2 regions of the Nonomuraea sp. NPDC003560 genome follow, and region 1 is predicted to be linked to the other one. Evidence: riboswitches for the same ligand, from Rfam matches in the RefSeq annotation. Region 1 holds a riboswitch; the other holds the start of a gene.
What was found. A riboswitch is a leader RNA that binds a small molecule or an ion and turns the genes downstream of it on or off. The one in region 1 is predicted to bind glycine.

Region 1 (7,791 bases):
CTGCCGCTCGGCACCGCGGGCAGCGTCAAGAACGCCGCCGCCCGCCTGCGCGACGACCGCTTCCTGGTCATCTCCGGCGACGCCCTCACAGATATCGACTTATCCGACATGATCCGTTTTCATCGCGAAAATTCGGCTCTTGTCACCATCGGCCTGAAACGCGTTCCCAACCCGCTCGAATTCGGGATCATCATCCTCGACGAGAACGGACGCGTTCAGCGCTTCCTGGAGAAGCCCACCTGGGGCCAGGTCTTCTCCGACACCGTCAACACCGGCATCTACGTCATGGAGCCCGAGATCCTCGACGCCGTGGCCGACGGCGAACCGGTCGACTGGTCCTCCGACGTCTTCCCCGCTCTCCTGGAACGCGGCGCCCCCATCTACGGCTACGTCGCCGACGGCTACTGGGAGGACGTCGGCACCCACGCCAGCTACCTCAAGGCCCAGGCCGACGCGCTGTCCGGCCGGGTCCGCCTCGACATCGGCGGCTTCGAGCTCTCCCCGGGCGTCTGGGTGGCCGACTCGGCCACGGTCGACCCCGACGCCGTCCTGAAGGGCCCGCTGCTGATCGGCGACTACGCCAAGGTGGAGGCGGGCGCCGAACTGCGCGAGTACACCGTGCTCGGCAACAACGCGGTCGTGCGCGAGGGCGCCTTCCTGCACCGCGCGGTCGTCCACGACAACGTCTACGTCGGTCCCGGCGCCCACCTGCGCGGCTGCGTCATCGGCAAGAGCACCGACGTCATGGGCGGCGCCCGCGTCGAGGAAAACGCCGTCATCGGCGACGAGTGCGTCATCGAGGCCGAGGCGTACGTCTCCAGCGGCGTCAAGGTCTACCCGTTCAAGACCATCGAGGCCGGCGCGGTCGTCAACACCAGCGTCATCTGGGAGTCGCGCGGCCAGCGCAACCTGTTCGGCCCGCGCGGGGTCAGCGGCCTGGTCAACGTCGAGATCACCGCCGAGCTGTGCGTCCGGCTGGCCGGCGCGTACGCCACCACCCTGCGCAAGGGCGCCTACGTCGTCACCTCCCGCGACTGCTCCCTGGCCGCCAGGGCGCTCAAGCGGGCCGTCATCGGCGCCCTGACCGCCGCCGCGATCAACGTCCTGGACCTGGAGGCCGCGCCGCTGCCCGTGGCCCGCTTCCACACCGCCCGCGAGTCGGCCGCCGGCGGCATCGCCCTGCGCACCACGCCCGGCGACCCGCAGAGCGTCGACATCGTCATCATGGACGACCGCGGCGCCGACCTGCCCCCGGCCGCCCAGCGCAAGCTGGAGCGGGTCTTCTCCCGCCAGGAGTACCGGCGGGCCTTCCCCGGCGAGATCGCCGAGCTGCACTACCCGGCCAGGGCCGTCGAGGGCTACACGCACGAGCTGATGCGGGCCATCGGCGTCACCGGCGTCAAGGACATGAAGGTCGTGGTGGACTGCGCCGGCGGCACCTCGTCCCTGGTGATGCCCACGCTGCTCAGCCGCGCCGGCGTCGAGGTGCTCACCGTCAACGCCCGGCTGGACGACGTCTCGCCCACCGAGACGCTGGCCGAGCGCCGCCGCGACCTGCAACGCCTGTCGGAGCTGGTCAGCTCCTCGCGGGCGGCCTTCGGCGTGCGCTTCGACCCGGTCGGCGAACGCATCGCCCTGGTGGACGAGACCGGCCAGCTCATCAGCGAGGAACGCGCCCTGCTGGTCGTGCTGGACCTGGTGGCGGCCGAGCGCCGGGGCGGCCGGGTGGCCCTGCCGGTCACCACCACGCGGGTCGCCGAGCAGGTCTGCCGCTTCCACGGCGTGCAGGTGCAGTGGACCTCGACCGCGCTCGACGCCCTGACCTCCGCCGCCCAGGGCCCCGACATGATCTTCGCGGCCGACGGGCGCGGCGGGTTCGTCGTGCCGGAGTTCAGCCCGGCCATCGACGGCCTGGCCGCGTTCATGCGCCTGCTGGGGCTGGTGGCCCGCACTCGGCTGTCGCTCAGCCAGATCGACGCCAGGATCCCCGAGGTCAAGCTGCTGCGGCGGAGCGTCCCGACCCAGTGGGCGGCCAAGGGCGCGGTGATGCGCTCGGTCATCGAGGCCGCCGAGGCCGAGCCCGACGGCTGGCGCGTGGACACCACCGACGGCGTGCGGGTCGCCCGCGACGACGGGTCGTGGGTGCTGATCCTGCCCGCCGCCGCCGAGCCGGTCACCGACCTGTGGGCCGAGGCCCCCGACATGGACGGCGCGCAGGCACTGCTCGAACGGTGGGCCCGCGTGGTCGAGCAGGCGGCCGTCTGATCACGTAGAGTAGCGGAAAAGCCTTCGCCCGAGATGTGCGCGCGGAGTGCCGCAAGATCGTAATGTAGAAACGCGCGGCGGCATGGACCACGGGGTGGGGGCGGCGGTAACTTTGTCAGCGTCCGAACCGCAGTCCAGCGCCCCGCCTTGACCTTTGCCGCTGATCAGCGTAAGTTGCGGCATTCGCAAACTTGAAGAGCGAAGGCAGGCGCGTCCCCAGCACCGTCGCCGCGTCTTCGCGGTAGGAGGCCGAGCCGATCGATGCCGAGCGTCTACTGCACGCAGTGCGGGCACGCCAACCCCGAGGATGCCCGTTTCTGTTCCCGCTGTGGGTCACCGCTGACCAGACCCGAGGTCTCCGGGGACACCACGTCGACGATCTCGGTCGCGGGAATCGAGGCGTACGAGGCTGAGACAGGCGACATGCTCCTGGCCGAACGGGCGCTGGTCGAACAGCTCCCGCCCGGCACGGCGTTGCTCACGGTCACCAGGGGGCCCAACCAGGGCAGCCGGTTCCGGCTGGACAAGGATCTCACCACGACCGGGCGCCACCCGGAGAGCGACATCTTCCTCGACGACATCACCGTCTCCCGTCGCCACGTCGAGTTCTACCGCCACCGCGGCGGCCAGTTCTCCGTACGGGACGTGGGCAGCCTCAACGGCACCTACGTCAACCGGGAGCGCATCGAGGAGGTTCCCCTGCACTCCGGAGACGAGGTGCAGATCGGCAAGTTCCGCCTCGTCTTCCTGATGAGGGTCAACGCCGGCGCATGAGCTCACAGGCGGCACGCTCGCACATGAGCATCGGGGAGGTGCTCGCCCTGCTGCAGGGCGAGTTCCCCGACGTCACCGTGTCCAAGATCCGCTTCTTGGAGGGTGAGGGGCTGATCGAGCCCGAGCGCAGCCCCTCGGGCTACCGCAAGTTCACCCATCTCCACGTCGAGCAGTTGCGTTTCATCCTGACCGAGCAGCGCGACCACTACCTGCCGCTGCGGGTGATCAAGGACAAGATGGCCGAGAGCTTCGGCCGTCCGCGCGCGGTGCAGCAGACGCAGGAGATCCGCTACGACCGGGCCCAGTTGCTGGAGGCGGCCGGCATCGACGAGGAGACCCTCGCCGAGCTGGAGGACTACGGCCTGCTGGCCCCCGTGGCCAGGCGCTACGACGAGGAGGCGCTGAAGATCGCGCGCAGCGTCGGCGCCCTGGCCCGCTTCGGCCTGCACGCCCGCCACCTGCGCGCGGTCAAGGCCGCCGCCGAGCGGGAGTGCGGGCTGGTCGAGCAGACCGTCGCGCCCATACTCAAGCGGCGCGCGCCCGGCGCCATCGGCGAGGCCGACGAGGCCGCCAGGGAGTTGTCCACGCTCCTGCTCGACCTGCACGCCTCCCTGGTGCGCCTCGGCGTCAGGTCTGTCCTGGGCCGCTGAGGGCACAGAGCTGGAAGGCCGGGGCACATTCCAGGCCTGCCGGGTGTTACGTTGAAATGCATAAGCGTGTAGCAGAAACGACCCAGTCAACAGCTGTGCCGGGCGACCGGCCGGCCGAATACGGAGCAGCCCGTGTTGCAGATGGAGGTCGTGGGCGTTCGAGTTGAGATGCCCACAAATCAGCCGATCGTCTTGCTCAAGGAGGCACACGGGGAACGGTTCCTTCCGATCTGGATCGGCATGACCGAGGCGACCGCGATCGCCCTGGCGCAGGCCGAGGAGCCGCCGCCCCGGCCGCTCACCCACGACCTGTTCAGGGACGTGCTGAGCGCGCTCGGCGTCGGGCTGCGCGCGGTCAACATCGTGGCCCTGCGTGACGGCATCTTCTTCGCCGACCTGGTGTTCTCCAACGGCGTGGAGGTCAGCGCCCGCCCCTCCGACTCGATCGCCCTGGCGCTGCGCACCGGCGCGCGCATCTTCGCCAGCGAAGAGGTGGTCCAGGAGGCCGGCGTGATCATCCCTGACGACCAGGAGGACGAGGTGGAGAAGTTCAGGGAGTTCCTTGACACGATCACTCCCGAGGACTTCGGCAGGGCGGGGTAGGTATTTCAGTGCATTTACGCTTCACGACGCGCCGAGCCGGATCGTTGACTGAGCATGGTCACGGTCCTACGGTGCAAGTGAAACCCGTGGTCGCCCTTTACGAACCCCCAGATCAGGCCATGGGATGAGAGAAAGCCGGAGGTCCGCGTGGCGGTCAGCAGCGGCGAGGGAAAGACGGCCGGCCAGGAAGATCCGGTGCGGCGCGAGAGCGCGCGGCAGCGTGCCGGAGAGCAGGGACTGCTCTTCGACGAGCAGCCCGCGACGGTGCCCGACGACATCGGATACCGCGGGCCCACAGCCTGCTCGGCAGCCGGCATCACCTACAGGCAGCTCGACTACTGGGCGCGCACGGGCCTGGTCGAGCCCACGATAAGAGCCGCGCACGGCTCGGGCTCGCAGCGGCTCTACAGCTTCCGCGACATCCTGGTGCTCAAGGTCGTCAAGCGGCTGCTCGACACCGGGGTGTCGTTGCAGCAGATCCGCACCGCGGTGCAGCATCTGCGTGACCGCGGGGTCGCCGACCTCGCGCAGATCACGCTCATGAGTGACGGTGTCAGCGTCTACGAGTGCACCTCGGCCGACGAGGTGATCGATCTCCTCCAGGGCGGCCAGGGCGTGTTCGGCATCGCGCTCGGCCGGGTCTGGCGAGAGGTCGAGGGCTCCCTCGCGGAGCTGCCGGGGGAACGGGCGGCGGTCGAGGACACCGTCCCGGCCGACCATCCCGCTGACGAGCTCGCCAAGCGGCGTCGCGCACGCCGCACGGGGTGAGCTGAACCGCTGAACACACCGTAGTAATCTAGGACAGAGTAAGGCTGATGACCCCGTGCGGGAGAGTCCCTGGGCTACGGTCCTGGGGCGCCGAAGGAGCAACCCTCCCCGGAATCTCTCAGGCATCCCGTACCGCTCGGGTGAGGCAACTCTGGAAAGCAGGTGCGCCCGCCAGGCGCACCTCACCGACGGTGCAAGCCCCACGGTGGGGTGAAGCTCTCAGGTCGCGATGACGTCGCGATGACAGAGGGGGAGATCCGGCACTCGCCCGCGCCCTGGCGCCGGTCTCCAAGCCTCGGGAGGCAACCTCCATGACCGACCTGTCCGCTCCGCCGTTCTCGTCCAGGCACATCGGCCCATCGGAGTCCGAGCAGCAGCGCATGCTCGAGGCCGTGGGCTTCGAGTCCGTCGGCGATCTGGTGGCCGTGGCCGTGCCCGAGGCCATCAGGGTCAAGGACCGGCTCAAGCTGCCGGCCGCCGCGAGCGAGACCGAGGCCATCGCCGAGCTGCGCGAGCTGGCCTCCCGCAACCGGGTGCTGACCTCCATGATCGGCCTGGGCTACTACGACACCGTCACGCCCGCCGTCATCCGGCGCAACCTGCTGGAGAATCCGGGCTGGTACACCGCCTACACGCCGTACCAGCCGGAGATCTCGCAGGGCCGCCTGGAGGCGCTGCTGAACTTCCAGACGGTCGTCTCCGACCTGACCGGCCTCGACGTCGCCGGCGCCTCCCTGCTGGACGAGGCCACCGCCGCGGCCGAGGCCATGACGCTGGCCCGCCGGGCCGGCAAGTCCAAGAGCGACGTGTTCGTGGTCGACGCCGACACGCTGCCCCAGACCAAGGCCGTGCTGGCCACCCGCGCCGAGCCGCTCGGCATCACGCTGGTCGAGCACGACCTCGACGGCGAGCTGCCCGAGTGCTTCGGCGTGCTCGTCCAGTACCCGGGAGCCTCGGGCCGGCTGCGCGACTTCCGCGACGTGGCCGCCAGGGCGCACGAGGCCGGCGCGCTCGTCGTGGCCGCCGCCGACCTGCTGGCCCTCACGCTGGTGGCCGCCCCCGGCGAGCTGGGCGCCGACATCGCCGTCGGCTCCTCCCAGCGCTTCGGCGTCTCCTTCGGGTTCGGCGGGCCGCACGCGGCCTACATGTCCGTACGCGAGGGCCTGCAGCGGCAGATGCCCGGCCGTCTGGTCGGCGTGTCGGTCGATGTCGACGGCGACCCCGCCTACCGGCTGGCCCTGCAGACCCGCGAGCAGCACATCCGCCGGGAGAAGGCCACCAGCAACATCTGCACCGCCCAGGTGCTGCTGGCCGTGATCGCCGGCATGTACGCCGTCTACCACGGCCCCGAGGGCCTGCGCCGGATCGCGCACCGCGTGCACCGGCACGCCGTCGCGCTGGCCGGCGGGCTGCGCGAGGCCGGCCTGGAGGTCGTGCACGGCGAGTTCTTCGACACCGTGCTCGTCCGCGTGCCCGGCAGGGCCGCCGAGGTGGTGGCCGCCGCCGCCGAGCGGGGCGTCAACCTGTGGCAGACCGGCGACGACCACGTCTCGATCGCCTGCGACGAGAAGACCGGCGCCGCCGAGCTGGTCAAGGTGTGGGCCGCCTTCGGCGTCGAGCGCGAGGAGGTGGCGCTGGAGGCCGACGCGCTGCCGGCCGAGCTGCTGCGCGAGTCGGACTACCTGACCCACCCGGTCTTCCACAGCCACCGCTCCGAGACCGCGATGCTGCGCTACCTGCGCAGGCTCCAGGACAAGGACATCGCGCTCGACCGTTCGATGATCCCGCTCGGCTCGTGCACGATGAAGCTGAACGCGACCACCGAGATGGAGCCGATCACCTGGCCGGAGTTCGCCGGCGTGCACCCGTACGCGCCGGAGGCCCAGACCGAGGGCTACCGGGAGCTCATCGGCACGCTGGAGGGCTGGCTGGCCGAGGTGACCGGCTACGACGCGGTCTCCATCCAGCCGAACGCCGGCTCCCAGGGCGAGTTCGCCGGCCTGCTGGCCATCCGCGCCTACCACCAGGCCAACGGCGACACCGAGCGGGACGTGTGCCTGATCCCGTCGTCGGCCCACGGCACGAACGCGGCCAGCGCCGTCATGGCGGGCATGCGGGTCGTGGTCGTGGCCTGCGACAGCGACGGCAACATCGACCTGGCCGACCTCGACGCCAAGATCGCCAAGCACCGCGACAAGCTTGCCGCGATCATGGTGACGTACCCGTCCACGCACGGCGTGTACGAGGAGTCGATCACCGAGGTCTGCGCCAAGGTGCACGAGGCCGGCGGCCAGGTCTACGTCGACGGCGCCAATCTCAACGCCCTGGTGGGCCTGGCCAAGCCGGGCGAGTTCGGGGCCGACGTGTCCCACCTCAACCTGCACAAGACGTTCTGCATCCCGCACGGCGGCGGCGGCCCCGGCGTCGGCCCGGTCGCGGTCCGCGGCCACCTGGCGGCCTACCTGCCCGGCCACCCGCTGCGCGACGGCGGCCCGGTCGGCCCGGTCTCGGCCGCCCCGTACGGCTCGGCGGGCATCCTGCCGATCTCGTGGGCGTACGTGCGGATGATGGGCTCCGAGGGCCTCACGGCGGCCACCGAGCAGGCCATCCTGTCGGCCAACTACCTGGCCCGGCGGCTGGCCCCGCACTACCCGGTGCTCTACACCGGCCGCGGCGGCCTGGTGGCCCACGAGTGCATCGTGGACCTGCGCCAGATCACCAAGGAGACCGG
Region 2 (7,791 bases), on a different contig from region 1:
GGCCGTCGTCGTGCAGCCCGCGGGCGAACTTGTGCGCGGCGGCCATCGGGCCGCCCGTGTGGGAGCTGGACGGTCCGATGCCGATCTTGAAGAGGTCGAAGACGCTGATCGCCATTGATGGGCGCCCTTCAGTTCAGGAAGTGCCGGGGCCCGCGGCGGGCCCCGGCGTTGGTGTCAGGACTCGCCTGAGGTGAGCGCCGTGTACTCCTCGGCGGACAGCAGGTCCTCCGCGTCGCCCTCCATGCGGACGCGGAACATCCAGCCGTCGCCGTACGGGTCGCTGTTGGCCAGCGACGGGTCGTCGGCCACGGCCGAGTTCACCTCGACGATCTCGCCGCCGACGGGCGCGTAGATCTCGCTCACCGACTTGGTGGACTCCACCTCGCCGACCGAGTCACCCGCCTCGACGGTCGAACCGACCTCGGGGAGCTGCACGAAGACGACGTCACCAAGAGCCTCGGCGGCGAAGGCCGTGATGCCGACGGTCACGGTGATGCCGTCGTCCACGCCCGACACCCACTCGTGCTCCTTGGTGTAGTTCAGGTCGTCAGGGATGTTGCTCACTTGTTCCTCCTGTAGAAGGGCAGCTCGACCAGGTCCATAGGTTCATGGCTGCCCCGGATGTCCACGGCCAGACCTGTGTCGGCCCCGGCGTCCACGTAGGCCATCGCGATGGGCTTGCCCAGGGTCTGGGAGGGCGCACCGCTGGTGACCTCGCCGACGACGGCGCCGTCGCGGGTGACCGGGTAGCCGTGACGCGGCACCCGGCGGCCCTGGGCGACCAGGCCGACGAGGCGGCGGCGGGGCTGGTCGTCCTTGACCGCCTCCAGTGCCGCCCTGCCGACGAAGTCACCGGGCTTGTCGAATTTCACCACTCTGCCCAGCCCCGCGTCGAACGGGGTCAGGTCGGAGCTCAGCTCGTTGCCGTAGAGCGGCATGCCGGCCTCCAGCCTGAGGGTGTCGCGGCTGGACAGACCGGCGGCGCGCAGCCCGTGCGGCTCGCCCGCGGCCTCCAGGGCGCGCCAGAGCGGCACGGCGTCCTGGTTGGCGACGAACAGCTCGAAGCCGTCCTCGCCGGTGTAGCCGGTACGGGCGATGAGCGCCTGGCGGCCGTCGACCACGCCGGGCAGGCCCGCGTAGTACTTGAGACCGTCGAGGTCGGCGTCGGTGAGCGTGGCCAGGATCTCCTGGGCCTTCGGGCCCTGGATCGCGATGAGGGCGTACTGCTGGGAGCGGTCATCGACCGTCGCGTCATACGACTTAGTACGATTTTTCAGCTCATCCGCGACCTTGTCGGAGTTCGAGGCGTTGGCCACCACCATGAACTCCTCGTCCGCCAGCCGGTAGACGATGAGGTCGTCGAGCACCCCGCCGCGCTCGTCCACGATCATCGTGTACCTGGCCCGGCCGGGCGCGAGCGCCGACAGGTGGCCGACCAGCGCGTAGTCGAGGGCCTCTCCGGCCTGCGGGCCGGTCAGGAAGATCTCGCCCATGTGCGAGAGGTCGAACAGCCCGGCCGCCTCGCGGACGGCTTTGTGCTCCGCGGACTCGCTGCCGTACCGGAGCGGCATGAGCCAGCCGGCGAAGTCAGTCAGCGTGGCGCCTAGGGCCTCGTGGACGTCTCGTAGCGGCGTAGGTCGGGACATTTGTCGCACCTCAGGACAGGATTGGATGCCAGCATCCTCCCCCTCTGTCATGGATGCCTGAGAGCTTCGCCCGAGTTTTACCGGACTTTCACCTTCGGCGAGGCCCCGAGGGCCTGCTTTCCAGAGGTCACCTCCCCGTAAGAACGCCTTACAGGGCTGCCGCGCGGTCCTTTGCCTTGAGAGGTTCGCGGGGAGGGCTTGCTCCTTCAGGGACCCTGACCGGCTGTCAGGGTGCTCTCCCGCACGGTTTCGCCGGTGATGTCCGTCAGCCTAGTGCCGTCATGGGGGTGTTGTCGCGCTTCGCCCTCCACCATCCGCGGCATCCTCGACATCCCGCACGCAGCGAAAAGCGGCCGCGGCCCCGGAGAGGCGGGGTCGCGGCCGCGTTGGTGGCCGCGCGCGAGCCGGTCATGGCAGGTCAGCTCGCACGCGGCAGCTCGGGGCGGGCCGGCGGTGACCGGCCCGCGGGGATCAGGCCCTACAGATCACAGGCCCGGAGATCAGGCCCGACGGTCAGGCCCGCGCCCAGAGGGCGGGCACGTTCGGCGGCTCCCAGCCCGGCAGGCTGGTGTGCGCCTGGAGGCAGCGGTAGCTGACCCCCTGGTAGGTGACGACGTCCCCGGCCGTGTACGACTTGTAAGCCGTCCACGTGGTGCCCTGGCCGTCCCCTCCGACGGTCAGGGTGAAGGACGCGGAGTGGTCCGCCGTCGCCCCGTCGCCGTTGATCCCTATGGTGTACGTCCCCGCCGCGACGCCGCCGGTGGTGGCGATCGTGACGGTGGACGACTGGCCCGCCTGAACGGTGGACGGGCTGAAGGAGACGGTGACCCCGCTCGGCACGTTCCCGGCGGAGAGCGCGACGCTCTGCGCCTGGCCGGACGTGACCTGGGTACTGACCGCCGCGGTAGCCGACTGACCGGCCTGGACCGATGCCGACGACGGGGTCACCGAGATCGAGTAGTCGTTCTCCGTGGGCGTGCCGGTGCCCACGGCGAGCTTCCATATGGCGTAAGCGATGGCGTCGGAGTTGCGGTCGAGCGCCGTGGTGTTGATGGCGCTCGGGTAGCTGTCGCACGCGCTGTGGTAGCAGCGGTCGAACGCCTGCCCGGCCGAGCCGCCCCACTTGGCGGCCTGGGCCGAGCTCTTGACCGCCCCGGCCCCCGTGGCCAGGCCGCCGACCCGGACGCCCGCGCTCTTGAACGAGGCGTGGTCGCTGCGGCCGTCGCCCTCCCTGTCACCCTCGGTCTGCAGGCCGATGGTGGCGAAGTAGTCGTTGAAGGTGCGCTGGATCGCCGCGTCGTCGTCGTAGACGAAGTAACCGGCGTTGGTCGAGGCGATCATGTCGAAGTTCAGGTACACCTCGACGCCGCTCGCGCCGCCGTTCTGCACGTAGTACCTGGACCCGACCATGCCCGCCTCTTCGGCGCCCCACCAGCCGAACCGCACGTGCTTGGTGAGGGTGGGCTTGCGGGCGGCCAGGGTGAGGGCGTTCTCCAGGAGCGCGGCCGAGCCGGAACCGTTGTCGTTGATCCCGGGGCCGGCCGCGACGCTGTCGAGGTGGGCGCCGAGCATCACGGTCTGGTTGGCCGGGCCGCCCGGCCAGTCGGCGATCAGGTTGCTGCCGCCGCTGAAGTTCTGCACGCGGGTGGTGAAGCCGGCCGCGTCCAGCTTGCCCTTGATGTAGTTCATCGAGGCGGTGAAGCCCGGCCTGCCCGAGGCGCGGTTGCCGCCGTTGCTCGTGGCGATGGACTGCAACTGGCTCAGATGCGCCGTCACGTTCGCGACGGGGATGTCGGGCGCGGGGTCGGCGGCGGCGCCGACCGGTCCGGCCGGCGTGGTGAGGGTCAGGGCCAACGCGGCGGTGGCCGCGGCGCCCAGCCTGAGCATGGCGTTCACGATCTGTGGCTCCTCAAGGGGGTTGGGCGGCCACCCCGGCGTGGCCGCCCAGGTCGTGCGACTTAGACCGGCTGCCAGAGGGCAGGGGTGTTGGGCGGCTCCCAGCCCGGCAGGCTGGTGTGCGCCTGGAGGCAGCGGTAGCTGGTGCCCTGGTAGGTGACGGTCTGTCCGGCCGTGTAGGCCGTGTACGTCTGCCACGTGGTGCCCTGGCCGCCGCCCACCGTCAGGCTGAAGGAGGCCGAGTGGTCGGCGCTCGCGCCGTCGGCGTTCAGGCTGATCGTGTACGTGCTGGGCGTCACGCCGCTCGTGGTCGCGAACGTCACCGTGGACGACTGCCCCGCGGTGATCGTGGACGGGCTGAAGCTGACCGTCACGCCCGCGGGCACGTTGCTCGCCGCCAGGGCGATGCTCTGCGCCTGACCGGCGGTGACCTGCGTGCTGACCGTGGCGGTGGCCGACTGGCCGGCCTGCACCGAGGCCGACGACGGGGTCACGCCGAAGGAGTAGTCGTTCGGCGAGCTCTGCCCGATCTGCAGGTTGTAGGTCGCCTGGCGGTCCACGTCGGCGCCGTCGGCCGTGATGGCGATCGAGTGGCTGCCCTGCGGGCTGCTCGCCGAGGTGGTGATCGTCAGCGTCGAGCTCTGCCCCGCGGTGATGGTGGCCGGGCTGAACGAGGCGGTCACGCCGGCCGGCAGGGTGCCGGTCCGCAGGGTGATCGACTGCGCCGAGCCGCCGGTCACGGTGGTGCTCACCGTGGTCGTGGTGCTCTGGCCGGGGGTGACGCTGCCGGAGGCGGGGTTCAGGTTGACCGAGAAGTCGTTGCTGCCCTGGGTGCAGGTCGGCTCGCCGGACTGGGCCCGTACGCTGACGCCGTCCCAGGCGTTCTTGACCACGTTGAACTCGGTGCAGCTGCCCGGGTACAGGGTCTTGGCGGCCTGGAGGGTGGCGACCCTGGCCTTGGCGTGCGTCCACGGCTGGGTCTTCGTGTTCAGCGCGGACATGAACACCTCACCGGCCTTGCGGATGCCGATGCCGGTGATCGCGGCGCCGTTGTCGCAGCGGGTGCTGGCGGGCTTGCCCGAGGGGTTGGTGCCCTCGGCCACCAGGTAGAACCAGTGGTTCTGCGGGCCGGCCGCCGCGTGCACCTCGGTGTTCGGGATGGAGGCGCTGTAGCAGTTCGGGTGGTTGAGGGCCGACGGGTTGTACATGTTGCGGATCGGCCCGGACCCGGAGAGGTTGACCTCCTCGCCGACCAGGTAGTCCGGCGGGTCGTTCGGGTTGTTGGCGTACGCCTCGGTGAGCGCGCCGAAGATGTCGCCGGTGGACTCGTTCATGCCGCCGGTCTCGTTGCCGCTGCCCGAGCCGCCGCTGGTGAACTGGAAGATGCCGTGGCCGAACTCGTGGCCGACCACGTCCATCGACGTGAGCTGCTGGGAGTTGGCGGAGTTGTGGCCGAAGGAGCCGTACTGGCCGTTCCAGTAGGCGTTGACGTCGGCCAGGCCGACGCGGGCCGGGTAGCCGCCGCCCTGGCCGTTGATGCCGTTGCGGCCGAGCCAGGCGCTCAGCATGTCCCATTCCCGCTGCGCGGCGTAGAGCGCGTCGACGCAGGCGGTCTCCAGGTTCGTGCCCGAGCCGTTGCCCCAGGTGTCGGTGGTCTTCGTGTACGGCGAGCCGTTCTGGCCGCCGCACGCGACGCCGCTCCTGCGGGGGTCGCGCATCGTGTACGAGGGGCTGGTGTCGATGGTGACGGTGCCGACGTAGTAGCTGTTGCCGGTGCCGTCGCGCACCTCGTCCCAGTCGTCGATGACCTTGCCGGTCAGGGCGTCCACGTAGACGTGGAGCTTGGTCTCGTGACCGGCGGCGGTGGCGCCGGTGACGAGGACCTCCCAGGCAAGTCGCGGGGTCGTCGTGGTGGCGTGCACGGACAGCACGGGCGTGGCGACGGTCTCGACCCTGGCCACCTTGGCCCTGGCCGTCACGGCGGCCTGGGCCGCGGTGACCTTCGCCTTCGTGCCGATCCCGATCTTCGTGCGCTGCCCGGTGGCGACCGTGTCGACCACCGCGCCGGAGGCGTCCGTGGCGACGACCACGTCGCCGCCGTAGACGGGCAGGCCCGCGTGCTTGCGGGCGTAGGTCAGGTACTGCAGGCCGCGGACGCCTTCGACGGTCGACGTCAGCGTGAACGTGTCCTGCTCGGATGCCAGCAATGCCGCCGAGTCGGCCAGGATCGCGTTGTGTGCGGTGGCGATCGCGTTCCTGCGCTCGTCGGGGCTGGGAGGATCGGCCACCTGCGACGCTTGGGCTGTGGCGCTCGTGGCGCCCACCAGCGAGCTGGTGGTCAGGGCTAGCGCGAGCATTGCGGCAGCCCCCAACCTGAGTTTGGGGTTCACTCTCTGGCTCCTCAGGGGGGTGTGGAGTGGAAGAGCCCCGGCCGGCTGGGGATGAACACAGGGTGACACCGGGATGGCGCGACCCGGTACCCAACAAGTTCGCTATAACGTGGTGGTATGGCCCCCTGAGCTGGGATTTCGCGCGATTTGAGGGCGCAGAAAAGGTAAAGAAGCTTTCCAGTAACGGTCTCAGCAGGCCGCCGTGAACGCCTCGAAGAGCGCCGGTCCCTCGCCCGCCTCCGGGTGCCACTGGACCGCCACCGCGAACCCGCCGGAGTCGAGCTCCACCGCCTCGATCGTCCCGTCGTCGGCCGTGGCGGTGACCGTGAGGCCCCGGCCGAGCCGGTCGATGGCCTGGTGGTGGTAGTGCGGGACCGCCACCGGGTCCGTGCCGAGCACCTTCGCCAGGCGGCTGCCGGGGACGGGCGTGACCGGCAGGTGGCCGAACTCGCCGGGCGCGGGGGAGTGGCCGGTGTGCCCGGTCACGTCGGGCAGGTGCTGGTGCAGGGTGCCGCCGAGCAGCACGTTGAGCACCTGCAGGCCGCGGCAGATGCCCAGGAACGGCAGCCCGGCCTCCAGGGCCGCCGCCAGGAGGGCGAACTCGGCCTCGTCCCGGAACTCCCGGACGTAGCCGGTGCGCTCGTGCGCCGCCCGGCCGTACCTGGCCGGGGCGACGTCGCCGCCGCCGGCCAGGACGAGACCGTCGAGCCGCCCCACGACCTGGGCGGGATCGCCGGCCGGCGGCAGCAGCACGGGCTGCCCGCCGGCCTGGACGATCTTCTCGACGTACATGTACGGCAGCAGCGCGACGGGCAGGTCCCACACGGTGAACCGGGCGGGCTCGACGTACGTCGTGACGCCGATGACCGGACGGGTCACAGCGGCGTCACGTACGCGCCGGAGATGCCGCCGTCCACCAGGAACTCGGCCCCCGTGATGAAGGAGGCGTCGTCGCTGGCCAGGAACGCCACGGCGGCGGCGATCTCCGACGCCTCGGCGAAGCGGCCCACCGGGATGTGCACCAGGCGCCGCTGGGCCCGCTCGGGGTCCTTGGCGAACAGCTCCTGCAGCAGCGGCGTGTTCACCGGCCCCGGGCACAGCGCGTTGACCCGGATGCCCTCGCGGGCGAACTGCACGCCCAGCTCGCGCGACATCGCCAGCACGCCGCCCTTGGAGGCCGTGTACGAGATCTGCGACGTGGCCGACCCCATCACCGCCACGAACGACGCGGTGTTGATGATCGAACCCTTGCCCTGCCGCCGCATGTACGGGATGGCGTGCTTGCAGCACAGGTACACGCTGGTCAGGTTCACCTCCTGGACGCGGCGCCAGGCATCCAGGCCGGTCTCCAGGATCGAGTCGTCGTCGGGCGGCGAGATGCCGGCGTTGTTGAAGGCGACGTCCACGCTGCCGTAGGTCTCGTGGGCCGTGGCGAACATCCGGACGACGTCGTCCTCGCTGGTCACGTCGGCCTTGACGAAGAGGCCGCCGACCTCGCCCGCGGCCTTGGCCCCGGCCTCCTCGTCGATGTCGACGCAGACGACCTTTGCGCCCTCCTGCGCGAACCTGCGCGCCGTGGCCAGCCCGATGCCGCTGCCCGCGCCGGTGATCACGGCCACGCGGTCCTGCAAACGCTGCACTGTCACTCCCTGTCCGATTGGTCGTTCACCTTCCTCATTCGCTTCGCGAAGGGCTTCGTTCCTCAGCCCTTCACTCCGCTCACTGCGTCAGGTTCACTCCCATGAAATGAAGACGTTCTTGGTCTCGGTGAAGGCCGTCAAGGCGTCGGGGCCGAGCTCACGGCCGAGGCCGGACTGCTTGAAGCCGCCGAACGGGGTCCAGTAGCGCACCGAGGAGTG

Region 2: linked by a shared signal. The riboswitch ahead of gcvT (glycine cleavage system aminomethyltransferase GcvT) and the one ahead of gcvP (aminomethyl-transferring glycine dehydrogenase) in region 1 are both predicted to bind glycine.

The regions. Positions count from the first base shown of each region.
Region 1 is NZ_JBIAOF010000009.1:438,669-446,459, reverse strand. It holds gene ACFYUV_RS33345 (sugar phosphate nucleotidyltransferase) at 1-2,265, shown strand, start outside; gene ACFYUV_RS33340 (FHA domain-containing protein) at 2,527-3,039, shown strand; gene ACFYUV_RS33335 (MerR family transcriptional regulator) at 3,063-3,689, shown strand; gene ACFYUV_RS33330 (bifunctional nuclease family protein) at 3,822-4,292, shown strand; gene ACFYUV_RS33325 (MerR family transcriptional regulator) at 4,440-5,060, shown strand; glycine riboswitch at 5,109-5,205, shown strand; gene gcvP (aminomethyl-transferring glycine dehydrogenase) at 5,372-7,791, shown strand, end outside.
Region 2 is NZ_JBIAOF010000003.1:216,448-224,238, reverse strand. It holds gene ACFYUV_RS11910 (L-serine ammonia-lyase) at 1-115, opposite strand, end outside; gene gcvH (glycine cleavage system protein GcvH) at 175-564, opposite strand; gene gcvT (glycine cleavage system aminomethyltransferase GcvT) at 561-1,646, opposite strand; glycine riboswitch at 1,681-1,780, opposite strand; glycine riboswitch at 1,801-1,898, opposite strand; gene ACFYUV_RS11895 (M28 family peptidase) at 2,160-3,533, opposite strand; gene ACFYUV_RS11890 (M4 family metallopeptidase) at 3,605-5,899, opposite strand; gene ACFYUV_RS11885 (gamma-glutamyl-gamma-aminobutyrate hydrolase family protein) at 6,122-6,811, opposite strand; gene ACFYUV_RS11880 (3-oxoacyl-ACP reductase) at 6,808-7,572, opposite strand; gene ACFYUV_RS11875 (aldehyde dehydrogenase family protein) at 7,666-7,791, opposite strand, start outside.